DNA from 4 places in the Pseudomonas stagnisoli genome. Region 1 is predicted to be linked to each of the others. Evidence: riboswitches for the same ligand, from Rfam matches in the RefSeq annotation. Region 1 holds a riboswitch; each other region holds the start of a gene.
The links. A riboswitch is a leader RNA that binds a small molecule or an ion and turns the genes downstream of it on or off. The one in region 1 is predicted to bind cobalamin.
Positions count from the first base shown of each region.

Region 1 (4,300 bases):
GGCACTATCTGCTGGTTGTGCATGGTGGCGCGCTCCACATAGTGGGCGCGCTCGGCCAGACCGAGGCGTTGCAGGACGCGGCGCACCTTGTCGAAGTTGCGACCGAGCTTCATCACCACGGCGGCTTCGGCGCTACGCAGGCGCTGCTCCAGCTCTTCCTCCGGCAGCACGCCAGAGAGCACGCTCAGGGACTGGTTGCGGTACACCAATGGCGTGCCCAGTACCGAGGCGCAGCCGAGCATTGAGCACACGCCGGGCACCACCTCGGCCTCATAGCGTTCGGCCAGGCGGTCGTGCAGGTACATGTAGGAACCGTAGAAGAACGGATCGCCCTCGCAGATCACCGCCACATCGCGGCCGGCATCCAGCTCGGCGGCTATCTGCACGGCGCAGGTGTCGTAGAAGTCGGCGATCACATCCTCGTAGGTCAGCGGCGGCTCCAGCTTCTCGGTGGTCACCGGGTAGACCAGCGGCAGGCGACGCTGCGCAGTGGTGAGATGAGCCTCGATGATGCCGAAGGCGTTGCCGCCCTGGCCCTTGTTGGCCTTGGCCTTGGCCACGAAGTAGCCCACCACCGGCGCAGACTGCAGCAGGCGCAGAGCCTTGAGGGTAATCAGTTCCGGATCACCGGGGCCGACGCCGAGGCCGAGCAGACGTCCCTTCATCACTCCACCTCCGTGGCCAGGGCGTTCACCGCGGCAGCGGCCATGGCGCTGCCACCACGGCGCCCGCGCACGATGATGTAGGGCACGCCGCGGCTATCGGCAGCCAGCATGTCCTTGGACTCGGCCGCGCCGATAAAGCCCACCGGCATGCCCAAGATCAGCGCCGGCCTGGGCGCGCCGGCGTCGAGCATCTCCAGCAGGTAGAACAACGCGGTCGGTGCGTTGCCGATCACCACCACGCTGCCTTCCAGGTGCTCGCGCCAGTGTTCAAGAGCCACGGCAGAGCGGGTGTTGCCAAGCTCGCGGGCCAGCTGCGGCACGTCTGTATTGTGCAGCGTGCAGATCACCGGGTTGTTCGCCGGCAGGCGCGCGCGGGTGATGCCTTCGGCCACCATGCGCGCATCGCAGAGGATCGGCGCGCCCTTGGCCAGGGCGGCGCGGCCGGCGGCACCGGCACCGGGCGAGAAACGCAGGTCCTGCACCACATCGACCATCCCGCAGGCGTGGATCAAACGCACGGCGAGCTTTTCCAGGTCGACGGGGATCGCCGAGAGGTCGGCCTCGGCGCGGATGGTGGCGAAGGACTGGCGGTAGATCTCCTGACCATCGCGGATGTAATCGATCATTCGGGGCTTCCTGCGGCGAGGCGCTCGCCGGCTTGGTCGATATCGAGGGATTGCGCCAACAGGCGGCCGAACCCGGCCAGGCCCTGCTCGCGGCGATAGAGGTCGTAACGGCCGCCGGGCTGGGCCAGCAGCGTATAAGGCGCGATATGAGCGGCGGCGCAGCTGCGCGGGCAGCCGCTCAGGTGCACCTGGGCGATGTGCGCCGGGAGGCGCTCAGCCAGCTTGCGGGCATCGGCCTTGGTGTCCGCCTGGGCCCTGGCGCAGCCGGGCAAGCCGCTGCAGGCGAGCAGGCGGGCCAGCGGCGCGCGCGTTTCCAGCAGCAAGCCAAGGTCATGCAGGGCTTGGCCGACGAAGGCTCGACGGCTCCCAGGTATGTCCGGCAGCAGCAACCCCTGCCATGGCGTGAGACGCAGCTCACCACAGCCCTCGGAGTCAGCCAGTTCAGCCAGGGCACTCAATTGGTCGGCGTGTAGCCTCCCGAGCGGCACGCCGGCCAGCAGCATCACCCAGCCTGACTGCGCCTGCACATGCGCCCCCAGTGGCGGGCTGTCATAGCGCGGACGCCGCGGAGTGGCCCATGGCTGCTGAACAGACAATGGCAGGCGCGCCAGGAACTGCTCCACCGGCAGCTCAGCCAACAGCTGGCGCATCCGGGTATGCGCGCCGGCCAACTGCAGGAACAGCCGTAGCACGGCCTCCACCAGTCGCTCCGCCTGTGCCAGGGGAATCACGCCCAGCGCCGCATCGCGCGGGCAGCCCGCCAGGCCGAAGGCCAGGTGCGTGCCGCCAGGCAACGCGCTGAGCCACAGGTCGTGGGGATGGTCGAGCATGGCGAGGGCCTCGCCGCCGTCCAGCTGGAGGGCGAACTTGGCCGACAAGGCGTGAAACTCGGGCGTATTTTCCAGCAGCGCCAGCAGGCGGCCGGCCAGCGGGCGGGTATCGAGGTGCGCGCTGCGATCGCGCCCGGCCGCCGGACTGAGTAGCAGGTTGCGCACATCATCAGCATCCGGGTGGCGCGGGCCGAGGCCGGCGGCCAGCAGGTGCTGCACCAGCGGTTCATGATTCTCGTCGCGCACGCCGCGCAACTGCAGGTTGCTGCGGTTGGTCAGCTCCAGCACGCCACTGCCGCAGAGCCGCGCGGCCTCGGCCACGGCGCGGGCCTGCGCGCTGGTCAGCAGCCCACCGGGCAGCTTGACGCGGCAAATGCCGCCATCGCGCGCGGGCACGACACGCCATAACCCCGGGCAGGCCGAGGGACGCAACAAAGACGCGGCAGGAGCAACTGGCTGCATGCGGTCACCGACAACAAACGACGCGGCGACCGAACCGGAGGCATCACCCGGGCAGGGCGATTCCTTGGCATCGGTACACCCCGCCCGATGTTGGCACTCGCGACTGCGTCGTCGGCAGGTCTCCTGGCTGGCAGGTCATCATCGCGGCGCGGCCTTCCCGATTGCTCAGTGGCGTGTGTGCGGAGCGACTCGCTGCTTACAGTTGCGGGGGCAGCCATGGTTGGAGCCGGAGCTCACCCATGTTCCCTCTTAGGCCCGTAAGGAGCCACGATCTGCTGCGCGTCGGAAAAACTGCGTTGAAAGCGGCTTCGGAATGCTCATTTACCGTTCGTAAACTCCGCTTCCTCAGCCCCTTTCGCCTGGTTTTTCTCTAGCTCGCCAGATCGTGAACCGTCTCATGGGCACCGACGAAGGCGCTATTATGCCCGCTTTTTCCGGCGCAGGGCCAAGCCCGCGCGTCACCGCAAGGAGAGCTGCATGACGGCCTGGCTGACAGTGGTGGGCATTGGCGAAGACGGCTACGCCGGTCTGGGCAAGGCGGCGCGGCGCGCGTTGCTGGAGGCCGAGTGCATTGTCGGTGCGCCGCGCCAGCTCGACCTGCTGCCACCTTGCATCCGCGCCGCGCGCCTGACCTGGCCAAGCCCCTTCAGCCTGGAGCCGGTGTTGCAGCGGCGCGGCATGCCGACCTGCGTGCTGGCGAGCGGCGACCCCATGCTCTACGGCGTCGGCGCCAGCCTGGCGCGCCAGCTGGATGAAGGCGAGATGCTTGTGCTGCCGACGCCCTCCGCCTATTCGCTGGCCGCCGCGCGCCTGGGCTGGCCGCTGCAAGACATCACCCTGCTGTCGGTGGTCGCGCGCCCGCTGCCGGCCGTCGCCCGCCATCTGCACGACGGCCAGCGCCTGCTGATCCTGTGCAACGACGGCAGCAGCCCGAGCGCCCTCGCCGCTCTGCTGCGCGAGCGCGGCTTCGGCGCCAGCCGCCTGAGCGTACTGGAGCACCTGGGCGGCCCGCTGGAGCGGCGAATCGATGGCCTGGCAGATAGCTGGAACCTGGAGGAAGTGGCCGCACTCAATCTGCTGGCCGTCGAGTGCCGGGCCGATACCGGCGTGCAGCCGCTGCCACTGACGGTCGGCCTGCCCGACGATGCCTATCGCCACGACGGCCAGCTGACCAAGCGCGACGTGCGCGCCGTCACCCTGGCCCGCCTGGCACCCCGCCCCGGTGAGCTGCTGTGGGATGTCGGTGCTGGTTGCGGCTCGATCGGCATCGAATGGCTGCGCAGCCACCCACACTGCCGCGCCATTGCCATCGAAGCTGATGCCGGTCGCCAGCAGTTGATCGCTCATAACCGCGACGCTCTCGGCGCACCGCAGCTGCAACTGGTGGCCGGCGAGGCACCGCAGGCCCTGGGCGGGCTGGAAGCGCCCGACGCCATCTTTATCGGCGGCGGCGTCACCGTGCCCGGCATGCTGGAGCAGTGCTGGCAGGCGCTCAAGCCGGGCGGCAGGCTGATCGCCAATGCCGTGACCCTGCAGAGCGAGGCCGTGCTGGTGGCTTTTCGCGCACAGCACGGCGGCGAGCTGACCCGCATCGCCATCGCCCAGGCCCAGCCGTTGGGCGACTTCGATACCTGGCGCAGCGCACTGCCGATCACCCTGCTGCAGGTGCACAAACCGTGACCCGCGTGTTGCTGCTCGGCGGCGTCGGCGATGCCCT
Region 1 is NZ_CP184361.1:3,011,391-3,015,690, forward strand. It holds gene ACOAPY_RS14535 (precorrin-2 C(20)-methyltransferase) at 1-665, opposite strand, end outside; gene ACOAPY_RS14540 (precorrin-8X methylmutase) at 665-1,291, opposite strand; gene cobG (precorrin-3B synthase) at 1,288-2,583, opposite strand; cobalamin riboswitch at 2,681-2,878, opposite strand; gene cbiE (precorrin-6y C5,15-methyltransferase (decarboxylating) subunit CbiE) at 3,061-4,263, shown strand; gene ACOAPY_RS14555 (cobalt-precorrin-6A reductase) at 4,260-4,300, shown strand, end outside.

Region 2 (4,300 bases), 2.1 Mb from region 1:
CGCTGACCGCCGGCATGGCCTTCGAGGCGCTCAACCACGCCTCCGACGTCAAGGCCAACATGCTGGTCGTGCTCAACGACAACGACATGTCGATCTCCAAGAACGTCGGCGGCCTGTCCAACTACCTGGCCAAGATCATTTCCAGTCGCACCTATTCGAGCATGCGCGAGGGCAGCAAGAAGATCCTCTCGCGTCTGCCCGGCGCCTGGGAGATCGCGCGCAAGGTCGAAGAGCACGCCAAGGGCATGCTGGTACCGGGCACGCTGTTCGAGGAGCTGGGCTGGAACTACGTCGGCCCCATCGACGGCCATGACCTGCCCACCCTGCTCGCCACGCTGCGCAATATGCGCGATCTGGAGGGCCCGCAGTTCCTCCACGTGGTGACCAAGAAGGGCAAGGGCTTCGCGCCGGCCGAGGCCGACCCGATCGGCTACCACGCCATTACCAAGCTGGAACCGATCAACGCCCCGGTGGCGCCCAAGCAGCCCTCCGGGCCCAAGTATTCCGGTGTGTTCGGCCAGTGGCTGTGCGATATGGCGGCCGCAGACCCGCGCCTGGTCGGCATCACCCCGGCGATGAAGGAAGGCTCGGACCTGGTGGCCTTCAGCGAGCGCTTCCCCGAGCGCTACTTCGACGTGGCCATCGCCGAGCAGCATGCGGTGACCCTGGCCGCCGGCATGGCCTGCGACGGCGCCAAGCCGGTGGTGGCGATCTACTCCACCTTCCTGCAGCGCGCCTACGACCAGTTGATCCACGACGTGGCGGTGCAGAACCTCGACGTGCTGTTCGCCATCGACCGTGCCGGCCTGGTTGGCGAAGACGGTCCGACCCACGCCGGCAGCTTCGACATTTCCTACCTGCGCTGCATCCCCGGCATGCTCATCGCCACCCCCAGCGACGAGAACGAGCTGCGCCAGCTACTGACCACCGGCTACCACTTCCAGGGCCCGGCAGCCGTGCGCTATCCGCGAGGCAGCGGTCCCAACGCGCCCATCGATCCGGCCTTGACAGGTGTGGAGATCGGCAAGGCCGTGGTGCGCCGCCAGGGCCGGGGCGTGGCCCTGCTGGTCTTCGGTGTGCAGCTGGCCGAGGCCCTGCGCGTGGGCGAGAGCCTGGATGCCACGGTGGTCGATATGCGCTTCGTAAAACCCCTGGACGAAGCCCTGCTGCGCGAACTGGCGGCCAGTCACGATCTGCTGGTGACCATCGAGGAAAACGCCGTGATGGGCGGCGCCGGCAGCGCGGTCAGCGAGTTCCTCGCCGCCGAGAACCAGGTCAAGCCACTGCTGCACCTGGGCCTGCCCGATTACTACGTAGAGCACGCCAAGCCGGCGCAGATGCTCGCCGAGTGCGGCCTGGACCAGGCCGGCATCGAAGCGGCCGTCCGTCGCCGCCTGCAGCAACTTGAGCAAAGTTCAAGCTGAGCCACGCTAAACTTGCTTGAGCTTCAACACGCCGTGCACTAAGGTGCGCGGCGTTTTGTTATCCATCAGGTGCGCCGGTCAATGCCGGCGATAATCGGGAAGCCGGTGCGCTCCATGAGCAATCCCGGCGCTGCCCCCGCAACGGTAATCGATCGCAGCCCTGCTGCAGGTCCGCGCAACAGCCACCGGGTCAACCGGGAAGGCGCGCGGAGTGGAATCGAGAGCCCGGAGACCGGCCTGGAGGATTCGACTGGTGTTGCGGAGGGCCGCACCGTCAGGTGCCGCCACGCGCCTGCTTTCTGCCCTCCTCGAAGTCTTTGTCTTTGAGGAACCCCGATGAAACTGTCCCACACCCTGCCCCTCTCGGCCCTGAGCCTGGCCCTGCTGCCTGCCGGTGCCGTGCTGGCCGCCAGCCAGGACGCCGCGCTCAAGCTGCCAGAGACGCTGATCAGCGCCAACCGCGACGTGCAGCAACGCGAAGCCAGCAGCGCGACGAGCACCGTGTTCACCCGCGCCGACATCGAGCGCCTGCAGCCGGCATCGGTCAGCGACCTGCTGCGCCGCGTGCCCGGCGTGCAGGTGACCGACAATGGCGCCGGCAGCCTGACCAGCCTGTACATCCGCGGCACCAAGTCGGCACAGAGCCTGGTGCTGGTGGATGGCATGCGCATCGCGTCGGCCAGCTCCGGCGACAGCAGCCTGCAGTACCTCAATGTCGACCAGATCGAACGTGTCGAAGTGCTGCGCGGCCCGCGTTCGGCGGTGTACGGCGCCGACGCCATTGGTGGCGTGGTGCAGATCTTTACCCGCCGCAGCGCCGGTGAAGGCCTGCAACCCTTCGTGCGCATGGGCTACGGCAGCAATGCCAGCTGGCGCCGCAGTGCCGGCATCTCCGGCGGCGACGCGCAGACTCGTTTCAGCCTGGCCGGCAGCCTCGACGAAACCGACGGCATCGACCGCACCGGCCCTTCCTACGACTCCGACCAGGATCACGACGGTTATCGCAACAAGGCCTTCAGCCTGAGCCTCAGCCACAGCTTCAGCGACAGCCTGGAAGCCGGCGTCAACGTCCTCGACCAGCGCGGCCGCACCGAGTTCGACAATCCCTTCGGCCGTTACGACATGACCACCTTCGAGTCGGTCGGCCAGGAGCCCTACAGCGACTTCACCCTCAGCAGCGTTTCCAGTTACCTGGACGCGCAGATCAATGACCTGTGGAGCAGCCGCCTGGAAGTCGGTCACAGCGAGAACCGCGAGGAAAGCCTGGACAAGCTCAGTGACGAGCGCGGCGTGTTCAATACCTACCGCGACTCGCTCAACTGGCTCAACACCCTGACCCTGAGCGACCGCCACAGCCTGTTGCTGGGCGCCGACTGGTACGAGGATCAGCTCAACAGCAACACCGCGTTCGCCGAGCAGCAACGCTGGAACCAGGCTGCCTTCATCCAGCACCGCTATGACGGCGAGGGCTTTTCCACCGAAGTGGGCATGCGCCACGACAAGAACGAACAGTTCGGCAGCGAAAACACCTGGAGCGGCGCCCTGACCCTGCCACTGAACGCCACCAACGATCTGGTGCTGTCGTACAGCGAGGGCTTCCGCGCACCGACTTTCAACGACCTCTACTACCCCGACTACAGCAACCCAGACCTCAAGCCCGAGCATTCGAAGAGCTATGAGCTGCAGTGGCGCAGCCAACTGGCCGAACGCACTCGCCTGGAGGCCTCGCTGTACCGCACCGATATCGAAGACGCGATCGCCAACGATCAGGACTTCATCCCGCAGAACATTGCCAAAGCCCGTATCCACGGTTTCGAGGCCAACCTGCAGCAGGAACTGTTCGGCTGGCAGGGGCAGCTCGGCATCGCGTTCGTCGACCCGCGCGACCGTGACAGCGGCCACACCCTCAACCGCCGAGCCCGTCGCACCCTGAGCCTGGACCTGGACCGCAGCTTCGGCGAATTCGCCGTCGGCGCCACCTGGCAACTGGCCAGCAGCAGCTACGACGATCCGAACAACCAGTACGAGCTGGGCGGCTACGGCCTGCTCGGTCTGCGTGGCAGCTGGCAGGCCAGTGACGAGCTGAAGCTGGAGGCGAAGATCGACAACCTGCTGGACAAGGACTACCAGCGCGCCCTGTACGAGCACGAGGGCGAACGCTACGGCTACCGCCAGGAAGGCCGCACGGCACTGCTCGGGTTCGTCTGGACGCCCAGGCTGTAAACGCACAAGGCCCCGCGAGGGGCCTTGTTGCTTAATGCCTCAACGGGCCTTGGCCAGCAGCTCGCAGAGCTGCTCGGTGGCCGCCAGCATCTGGAAGCTGGGGCGTTCCAGGCCCTTGTCCGGGACCGACCACAGCTGCCCCAGACGCACCGCCGGCAACTGCGGCCAGGCTTGCCAGCGCTGCAGTTCGGCATCGCTGCCGCCAAGAATCACCTCGGGCGCGCGCCCCAGCACCGCCTCGACATTGACCTGGGGTGCGGGCAACTGCAGATCGGCGAACACGTTGCGCGCGCCACACACCCGCAACGCGTCGCTGACGATCTGCCGCCCGCCCAGGGTGTACAGGGGCTCGTTCCACACCTGATAGAACACCGCCAACGGCGGGTCACGGCGATAGCGCTGCTGCAGCTCGGCCAGGCGCATGGTGAAGCGGTCACGCAGCTCGCGCCCACGGGCCTCGGCACCGACCAGCCGGCCCACTTCGACGAACTGCTCGGCCAGCGCCTGCAGATCATGAGGCTCACCGACATACAACGGCATACCAAAGGAGCGCAGCTGTGCCTGCTGGGCCTCGGGCACGCTCCCAGGCCAGAGCAGCAGCAGATCCGGCTTGAGCGCCAACAGGGTCTCCAGCTCGACCTGGCCATAGCGCC
Region 2 is NZ_CP184361.1:776,156-780,455, reverse strand. It holds gene dxs (1-deoxy-D-xylulose-5-phosphate synthase) at 1-1,424, shown strand, start outside; cobalamin riboswitch at 1,475-1,679, shown strand; gene ACOAPY_RS03750 (TonB-dependent receptor domain-containing protein) at 1,761-3,647, shown strand; gene ACOAPY_RS03745 (helical backbone metal receptor) at 3,687-4,300, opposite strand, start outside.
Region 2: it holds a riboswitch for cobalamin, as region 1 does, so the genes downstream of both, ACOAPY_RS03750 (TonB-dependent receptor domain-containing protein) here and cobG (precorrin-3B synthase) in region 1, are expected to answer to the same signal.

Region 3 (4,300 bases), 750 kb from region 1:
TCAGCAGCAGGTGCAGGGCTGCGCCGGTGTCACCCTGGGCCAGCTCCACGCCGAGCAGACTGGAGCTGCCGGACAGATGCGAGACACCCTGGTGGTTGAACCCGAGCAGCGCGATGGCATTCACGCTGCCGGCGATCAGCGCCAGGCAGAAGCCGCCGATCTCCACCCAGCGTGGTAGTTGATTGATCATGGCGAGACGTCCCCCGGCGTGTCGTTGCCTGCTGTTATGCCGCAATCGCTGCCGGCGCGCCATTCATCCTTAGGAGAACACCCGCCGCGTCAGCGGCAGGGCGCCGAGGGCCGCCACCACGAACAGACTGGCCGCCAGGCACAGGGCCAGGGGCAGGCCTTGTGGACCGATACCCATCAGCGCGCCGCTGAGCAGCGGGCCGAGCAGGCTGCCGACGCCCCACAGCATGCCGACGCAGGCGTTGGCGGTGACCAGGTCGGGGCCGCGGAAATGCTGGCCGATCAGCACCAGGGCCAGGGTGTAGATGCCGCCGGCGGCGGCGCCGAGGACTGTCAGGGCCGGCCACAGCAGTTCGCGCTGCTCGATCAGCCAGGGCAGCGCCAGACCGATGCCCAGGGTCACCAGGCCGCAGGCCAGGTGCAGGGCGCGTCGCTCGACGCGGTCGGAGAGACAGCCCAATGGCACTTGGCAAAGCATGTCGCCGCCGAGGATTACGCTGGCCATCAGCGCCGCCACACCGACCGCCCAGCCGTGCCCGCTGGCATACACGGGGAATAGCGACAACACCACCGCATCGAAGAAGGCGAAGAACAGTACGCCCAGGCACAGCGCCGGGGCGACGCGGACGAAGCCGACCAGGGAGAAGCGCCGCGGCGCCTCTTCGGCAGTTTCCGACCAGCCCGCCGGCAGGCTGTGCCAGACCAGTGCCAAGGCCACCAGATTGGCCGCCACCACCAGCAGCACCGGCCAGGCACTGGCGGTACCGAACAGGCTGATCATCGCCGGTCCGCCCAGCTGGCAGCCGGTGAAGCAGGCGGCGTAAAGCGCGACGGTCTGGCCGCGCTTGCGCTCGTCGCACAGCTCGTTGACCCAGGATTCGCCGAGGATCACCAGCACGCCCATGCCGACGCCGAGCAGCAGGCGCGCGCTGGCCAGCAGCGGCAGGCTCGGCTCGGGCAGTAGCAGGGCGGCGCTGGCCAGCAGGCACAGCGCGAAGCAGGCGAGGTACAGCTGGCGGCCGCTGAAATGGCGGCACAGGCGGCCGACCAGCAGGGCGCCGAGGATCATCCCGGCCGCCGGCATGGCCGACAGCGCGCCGATGGCCAGGCTGCCGGCGCCGGCCTCATGCAGGCGCAGGGCCACCAGCGGCAGGGTGGCGCCCATGCTCAGGCCGACCACGGACACGGCGAAGATCAGCACGCCGAGCAGATAGCGAGGGTTCATGTTGCTCTCCAGCCCGTTTGTGGCCCGGGCGCGGCCAATAAAGCGAAGGTTGTCCACGCCGGGAGGCGGGACAGCTGACAAGGGCGCGGGGGAGTCGCGGCGCGGGGCCTGCGTGACTCAGCGGTGGGCGGCGGGAGGCGAGAAGGTGAAGGCGAACAGCACGCTGCGGCGACGACGTTGCAGCGCATCACGCGGCCAGATGCGCGCCAGCAGCCGTGGGTCGGGCTGGGCGGAACAGGGCAGGTGGGCAGACGACGACATTGCAGGCGTTTTCGCTGGAATCGGCGGGGCGCGAAGTCTAGGGCGCGGCCTGGCCGGGGTCAATGCGTGGCGGACGGGCTGTCTTTTGCCGGCGCATGACGTTAAGGTGGCCGCCGATGGTTCCGCCCCTCATGGGCGGATGAAAAGGGAACAGGGTGCGGCGCATGTCGCCAATGCCCTGGCTGCCCCCGCAACTGTAAGCGGCGAGCGAAGCCCACATGCCACTGACCCTCGGGTCGGGAAGGCGGGCGGAGCGCCGAGCCGCGAGCCAGGAGACCTGCCATCGCACCTCCAACCACCTCCAGATCACCGCGCGGTGGGCGCGGGAAAGGAATTCATATGCATATCGAACCGGGTGTCGTCGAAGGCGCCAAGATCTTCCTCAGCTATGCCACGGCCGTTGCCGGCCTGGGCCTGACCGTCAAGCTGGCCCGTGACAGTATTCGCGACAACGGCGGGGCCCTGGCCCTGGCGCTGCGCAGCCTGATCACCACCGTTCTGGTGTTCGGCTTCTTCGAGGTACTGCCGCATCACCCGGTGGGTGTCTCGGAAGTCCACCTGATCCTCGGCTCGACCCTGCTGCTGCTGTTCGGCGCGGGGGCGGCGGCCATCGGCCTGGCCGCCGGGTTGCTGATCCAGGGCCTGTTCTTCGCTCAGTTCGACCTGCCGCAGTACGGTATGAACGTCACCACCCTGCTGCTGCCGCTGTGGGGCATCCACCTGCTGGCCAAGCGCATCATCCCGGCGCGTACCGCTTATGTGGACACTCGCTACACGCAGGCGCTGGCGCTGTCCACCGCCTACCAGGGTGGCATCGTCGCCTGGGTGGCCTTCTGGGCGTTCTACGGCCACGGCTTCTCCAGCGAGAACCTGGCTTCGGTCGGCAGCTTCGGCCTGGCCTACATGAGCGTGGTGCTGCTCGAGCCGCTGATCGACCTGGGTGTGCTGGCCGCCGCCAAGGCCCTGTCGCGCTACAGCCAGGGTCCGCTGTTCAACGTGCGCCTGCACCAGCCAGCCTGACCCTGCCGCGCCGGACCGCCTGGCGGTCTGGCGTCTCCCTCGCCGGCGCTGGGTGCGTGACTCAGCGCCGCTGCCAGACCATCCTGCCGGTGTTGCTCTCGGTGACCAGGTAGGGCGTGTCGAAGCGATAGCGCGCCGCTGGCTGGAAATCCTTCGTCCCTTTCAATTGCACCAGGAGCAGGCCCTGCTCACTGCGCCAGCGTCCGCTGTACTGCAGCTCGCCCGGACGGTCGTAGCTCCATTCGCTGCCGCCGGCCACGCTGCGGCGCCATTGCTCGATGCTGCCGTCAGCGCGAATGCGCAGGGTGGTGACCGTGGTCAGCGAGGCATACTCCAGGCCCTCACTGTTGCTCATCTGCTCGAACACCCAGGTGCCGACCAGCGCCGGGTCCTGCCGCGGATTTGCTTGCGGCGGGACCGTGGCGACCCGCTGGAAAAGCGTCTCGCGCAGCAGTGTCTGGCCGCTCTGTGGGTCGCGCGCGGCCAGGCTGGCGGCGAGCATGTCGTTGGCGTAGTTAGCATTCATGTTGGCCAGCACCTGGCCGGAATCCGCGGCGCTGATCTGCGCCTGCAGGGCCTGGCCATCAAAGTGGCCGCTGAGGCGAAAGCGCTGCTGGTCCTCGATGTACTCGCCTTCCACCTGCTGTCCCTGGCTGCGCAGCACCAACTGCACCGGGCGCTCGTCGAGGGTGCCCTGGTAGTGCCCGTCGAGGTCGGCGGCCAGCAGGGTCGGGCCGGTACAGGCAAGCAGGCAGAGAATCGACAGGGCGCGCATGTTTAGCTCCGGGGTATCCGAGCTCCAAGCCTAGAAGCTGGCGCCCGGCTGCGCTTGCCAGTTGTGCTCGGGGCTGGCGGGCCGACTGCCGCACGGCGCAAGATAGAGCCGTTGCCAAGCCAGGAAGCTGTCCCGTGACTGTCATGTCGTCTACCGATTTCATCGTCGCCGCCACCGCCGAGGAGGCCGTCGATCGCCTCGCCGCCCTGCATCGCCAGGCCTCTGAGGCACTCAGTCTGGCGCTCAAACGCTACCTCAAGGAGCGCACCCTGCCCGGTGAAACCGAGCGTGCGCTGTTCCGCTACCCCGAGTTGCGTCTGACCTACCATTGCCAGGGCGAGGTGCCGAGCAGCGTGCGTGCCTATGCCAAGGTGCAGGTACCCGGCACCTACCGCGCCACCGTGACCCAGCCGCTGGCCTTTCGCGGTTACCTGCTGGATCAGCTGCGGCCGCTGATGGAAGACTTCTCGGTGACGGTCGAGGTCGGCTTCAGCCAGCAGAACATTCCCTATCCCTACGTGGTTGACCAGGGCGACGAGCTGTCCGGTTCCGGGGTGACCGCCGCCGAGCTGGCGCGGGTGTTTCCCAGTACCGACCTGTCCGCTGCCACCGACTCCGTGGCCGACGGCCTATACGGCTGGGGCGACAGCAGCGACCTGCCGCTGGCCCTGTTCGATGCGGCGCGCACCGACTTCTCGCTCAAGCGTATCCAGCACTACACCGGTAGCGACTGGCGCCATGTGCAGCCGTGGATTCTGCTGACCAACTATCACCGCTACGTCGATCAGTTCATCCGTCATGGCCTCGAGCAGCTGCGCGACAACCCGCGC
Region 3 is NZ_CP184361.1:3,766,247-3,770,546, reverse strand. It holds gene ACOAPY_RS18215 (YoaK family protein) at 1-190, opposite strand, end outside; gene ACOAPY_RS18210 (MFS transporter) at 260-1,414, opposite strand; gene ACOAPY_RS18205 (hypothetical protein) at 1,532-1,675, opposite strand; cobalamin riboswitch at 1,776-1,974, shown strand; gene ACOAPY_RS18200 (energy-coupling factor ABC transporter permease) at 2,015-2,695, shown strand; gene ACOAPY_RS18195 (hypothetical protein) at 2,757-3,470, opposite strand; gene amn (AMP nucleosidase) at 3,614-4,300, shown strand, end outside.
Region 3: it holds a riboswitch for cobalamin, as region 1 does, so the genes downstream of both, ACOAPY_RS18200 (energy-coupling factor ABC transporter permease) here and cobG (precorrin-3B synthase) in region 1, are expected to answer to the same signal.

Region 4 (4,300 bases), 1.3 Mb from region 1:
GACAGGCCGGCACCGGTGATGATCAGGATGCGCTCGGCGTTCTGGATGGCCTGGGCGACCTTCAGGGTATCGCTGTTCATACCTGCCCCCGTAGTAGCAATGAAAGATGGCTCAAGAGCCTGCACAGGCGCGGGAAGAAACCAGCCACTCTCTCCCCGACCCTCTCCGTTGACGGGAGAGGGGGGAAAGCGATTGCTCCGCCCCGTCCGCGCTAGTGGTTTACCGTATGAGCGAGCATCACCGACAACTGGCACAGCGGCCGGCCACTCTGCGCGTGCCATTGGTTGAAGGCGGCCTGCACCAGGGCCAGGTCCTTCTGGCTGGTTGGCGCCTTGTCGATGATCTGCTGGGCCTTGAGCGCGACAACCATGTCGTCGGTCGGGATGAAGGTGTCCTTGCCGACCATGCGCAAGAAGCGCGGCGCGGACAGGCCGCCGAGCTGGTTGCCGTGCTTGGCCAGGTACTTCCACAGGCCGACGATATCGGTCACCGGCCAGTCGGCGATCAGCGTGCCGAAGCTGCCTTTTTCCTGGCGCACATCGAGGATGAACTGGGCATTGCGCGGCACGCTCTTGAGCTTGCCCAAGTGACGGATCAGCCGCGCATCCTGCATCAGCCGCTCCAGATGCTCAGCGCCCATCAGCACCACCTTCTCCGGATCGAAGCCGAAGAACACCTGCTCGAAGGCCGGCCACTTGGCGTCGACCAGGCTGTGTTTGAGCCCGGCGCGGAACACCCGCAGCGCCAGCAGCGACAGGTAGCGATCATCACTCAGCGCACGCAGCTCGGCGTCGGAGCGGGGCTGCGGCAGACGCGCCTCCAGCGCGGCGGCCGAGCCGAAGCGGTTGAGGCAGTATTCGTGGAGCCATTGATAGTCACGCATGCTTGATCTCCCTTGCAGCCGCGAAGGTTGCCCGACGCACGCGGGCTCAGTCCAGGCGATAGAGGTGGCGCGTTGCCTCGGCATACAGCGCCGACTGGGCGAAATCGTCCGTGGCCAGGACCCGCCCGACCAGAATCAGCGCGGTGCGGCGAAAGCCCTTCACCGCCACTCGCGCCTCGATGTCCGCCAGGGTGCCGCGTACCCAGTCCTGGTCGGGCCAGCTGGCGCGGTGCACCACGGCGATCGGGCAATCGGCGCCGTAGTAAGGCAACAGCTCGTCGACGATGCGCGGCAAGTGCTGCACGCCGAGGTGGATGGCCAGGGTTGCGCGATGGCTGGCCAGGGCGCCCAGCTCCTCCCCAGCCGGCATCGGCGAGTTGTGCCCGTAGCGGGTGAGGATCACTGTTTGCGCCACCTCCGGCAGGGTCAGCTCGACCTCCAGCAGCGCTGCGCAGGCAGCGGTCGCGGTTACCCCGGGGATGATCTCGAAGGGGATATTCCGCGCACGCAGCTCGCGGATCTGCTCGCCAATCGCGCCATACAGCGAGGGGTCGCCGGAATGCACGCGGGCCACGTCCTGGCCCAGGGCATGGGCCTCGGCCAGCAGGGCGACGATTTGCGACAGGTGCAGTTCGGCGGTATTCACCACCCGCTCGGCGCGGTGGCCGTCGAGCAGCGCCGCCGGCACCAGCGAACCGGCATAGAGGATCACCGGGCAGCTGCGGATCAGGCGCTGGCCCTTGACGGTGATCAGCTCGGGGTCGCCGGGGCCGGCGCCAATGAAATAGACGGTCATGCACAGGGCTCCGAATCGATGCGCGCCAGGGCGCAGGTGGCATTGGCGCTGCGCAGGCGCGGGCCGAGCAGCTGCGCCCGCCCATGGCGCGCGGCGGCGGCCAGGGCGCTGGGCTCGGCCACCGCCGGGCTGCCGGCCACTTGCTGGGTGAGCGGGTTGACCTCGGCCTGCCCGGCGAATGCCTGCAGTGCCTCGGCCGCTACATGTTCCAGCGGCAGCCCCAGGCGCTCTGCCAAAGTCTGCAAACTAGGCTCACCACGCTTGTGCGCGCTGCTGGCCAGCCCGACCAGTTCGTCCAGCTGTCGGCCATGGGCGGCCAGGCACTGCAGCAGCAGCACCTGCAGTTCGTCCACCGGACAACCGCGCCGGCAGCCGAACCCGGCGATCAGGCGAATCGGCATGGGTACCCCCGCTGCGAGCCAAAAGGCCGCGTAGCTCAGCACGCGCGCCGATGCGGGTCAACCGCGCGGTTGACCGCTTCCCGGCCGCTGCGTAGCCTTGCGCCCTTTCCGAGGTTCTTCTTCGCCCGGCGAAGAAGCTAAGAGGGAACAGGGTCGATGCCCTGGCTGCCCCCGCAACTGTGAACGGATGACGTCCTTCGACATGCCACTGCCCTCAGGGGTGGGAAGGCGAAGGATCGAGCCCGAGCCCCCTATGATCTCGCCAGAGATCGCAGGAGGCTTTCGGCCTCACGCCGTGAGCCAGGAGACCTGCCTCGTGAAAGTGTTCGACAACCGGGCGGGGTGATCCGGTGGTGTTCGGCCCTCGCTCGCCTGCGGGAGCCCCGCCCTGCCCGTCCGTCCATTTTCCCGACGCAGCAGGGCCGCCATGCACACTCTCGCCAAACTCCCCGTCACCATCGTCACCGGTTTTCTCGGTGCCGGCAAAACCACCCTGCTGCGTCATCTGCTGAGCCACGCGGGCGGCCGGCGCATCGCAGTGATCGTCAACGAGTTCGGCGAGCTGGGTATCGACGGCGCCATCCTCAAGCAATGCTCCATCGGCTGCAGCGAGGAAGAGGCCGAAGGTCGCATCTTCGAGCTGGCCAACGGCTGCCTGTGCTGCACCGTGCAGGAAGAGTTCTTCCCGGTGATGCGCGAGCTGGTGGCACGCCGCGGCGAGCTCGACCATATCCTCATCGAAACCAGCGGTCTGGCGCTGCCCAAGCCGCTGGTACAGGCCTTCAACTGGCCGGAGATCCGCACCGCCTGCACCGTGGATGCGGTGATCACCGTGGTCGACAGCCCGGCCGTGGCCGCCGGCACCTTCGCCGCCTTCCCCGAGCAGGTGGACGCCCAGCGCAAGCAGGACCCGAACCTGGACCACGAGTCGCCGCTGCACGAGCTGTTCGCCGACCAGCTGGCCAGCGCTGACCTGGTGCTGCTGAACAAGACCGACCTGCTGGATGCCGATGCGCTGGCTGCCGTGCGCGCCGAAGTGGCCGAGGAGCTGCCGCCAGCAGTCAAGGTGGTCGAGGCCCAGGGCGGCGAGCTGCCGCTGGAGGTGCTGCTCGGCCTGAACTGCGAGACCGAGCTGCATATCGACAGCCGGCGCACCCACCACGACGAGGAAGACGAGGACCACGACCACGACGAGTTCGACGCCTTCGACGTCGTGCTGCCGGAAGCCGAGGAAGCGCGTCTGCTGGCCGCCCTGAAGGAGGCCGTGGCCAGGCACGGCATCCTGCGCGTCAAGGGCTTCGCCGCCATCCCCGGCAAGGCCATGCGCCTGCTGGTCCAGGGCGTCGGCCAGCGCTTCGACCGCCACTTCGACCGCGCCTGGGGCGCCGACGAGGCGAGGCAAACGCGCCTGGTGCTGATCGGCCAGGACCTCGACCGTGCCGCCATCGAGGCGGAGTTGAAGGCCGTGCTGGCGTGATGAGCGCGAGTCGGCTGTGGCTCCCTCACCCCCGGCCCCTCTCCCGAGGGGAGAGGGGAGCAAAGCCATGCTCAACTGAAAATCTGGCGCAGCACCGACTCCCTCTCCCCCCGGGAGAGGGCTGGGGTGAGGGCCTCCCAGGCCACTCGGAGCCCTGACTCATGCACCTGCTCCGCGCCCAGGCCGGCGTCACCCTGCCGGCCGACAGCATCGCCGACCTCGGCCAGACCCCGGCCGAGCTGGTGATCCTTTGCACCGGTGACTCGCACCTCTCCTTGCTGGCCGAGGTCGCACGCGAGCTGCCCGCGGATTTCCCCAGCCTGCGCCTGGCCAGCCCGGCGCAGCTGCCCAACCATGCTTCGGTGGATTTCTACGTCGAGCAGGTGCTGCGCCACGCCAAGGTCATCCTGATCTCGGTGCACGGCGGCGTCAGCTACTGGCGCTACGGCATCGAACGTGTGGTCGAGCTGGGCCGCCTGGGCGCCACCATTATCCTGGTGCCGGGCGACGACCGCGCCGATCCCGAGCTGAGCGAACTGAGCAACGTGGCAAGCGAGGACAGCCAGCGCCTGTGGCAGTACCTGCGCCAGGGCGGTGCGGACAATGCCCGCCATCTGCTGCACTGCATCGCCAGCCGCTGGCTGCAGCGCGACTACCCCTGGATCGAGCCGCGCGCCCTGCCGCGCACGCTGATCCATCACCCGCGCCATGCTGAGACAACCCTGGATCACTGGCGCGCCGAC
Region 4 is NZ_CP184361.1:1,666,248-1,670,547, reverse strand. It holds gene ACOAPY_RS08090 (NAD-dependent deacylase) at 1-80, opposite strand, end outside; gene ACOAPY_RS08085 (DNA-3-methyladenine glycosylase I) at 212-883, opposite strand; gene cobM (precorrin-4 C(11)-methyltransferase) at 930-1,679, opposite strand; gene ACOAPY_RS08075 (cobalamin biosynthesis protein) at 1,676-2,080, opposite strand; cobalamin riboswitch at 2,175-2,411, shown strand; gene cobW (cobalamin biosynthesis protein CobW) at 2,508-3,557, shown strand; gene cobN (cobaltochelatase subunit CobN) at 3,719-4,300, shown strand, end outside.
Region 4: it holds a riboswitch for cobalamin, as region 1 does, so the genes downstream of both, cobW (cobalamin biosynthesis protein CobW) here and cobG (precorrin-3B synthase) in region 1, are expected to answer to the same signal.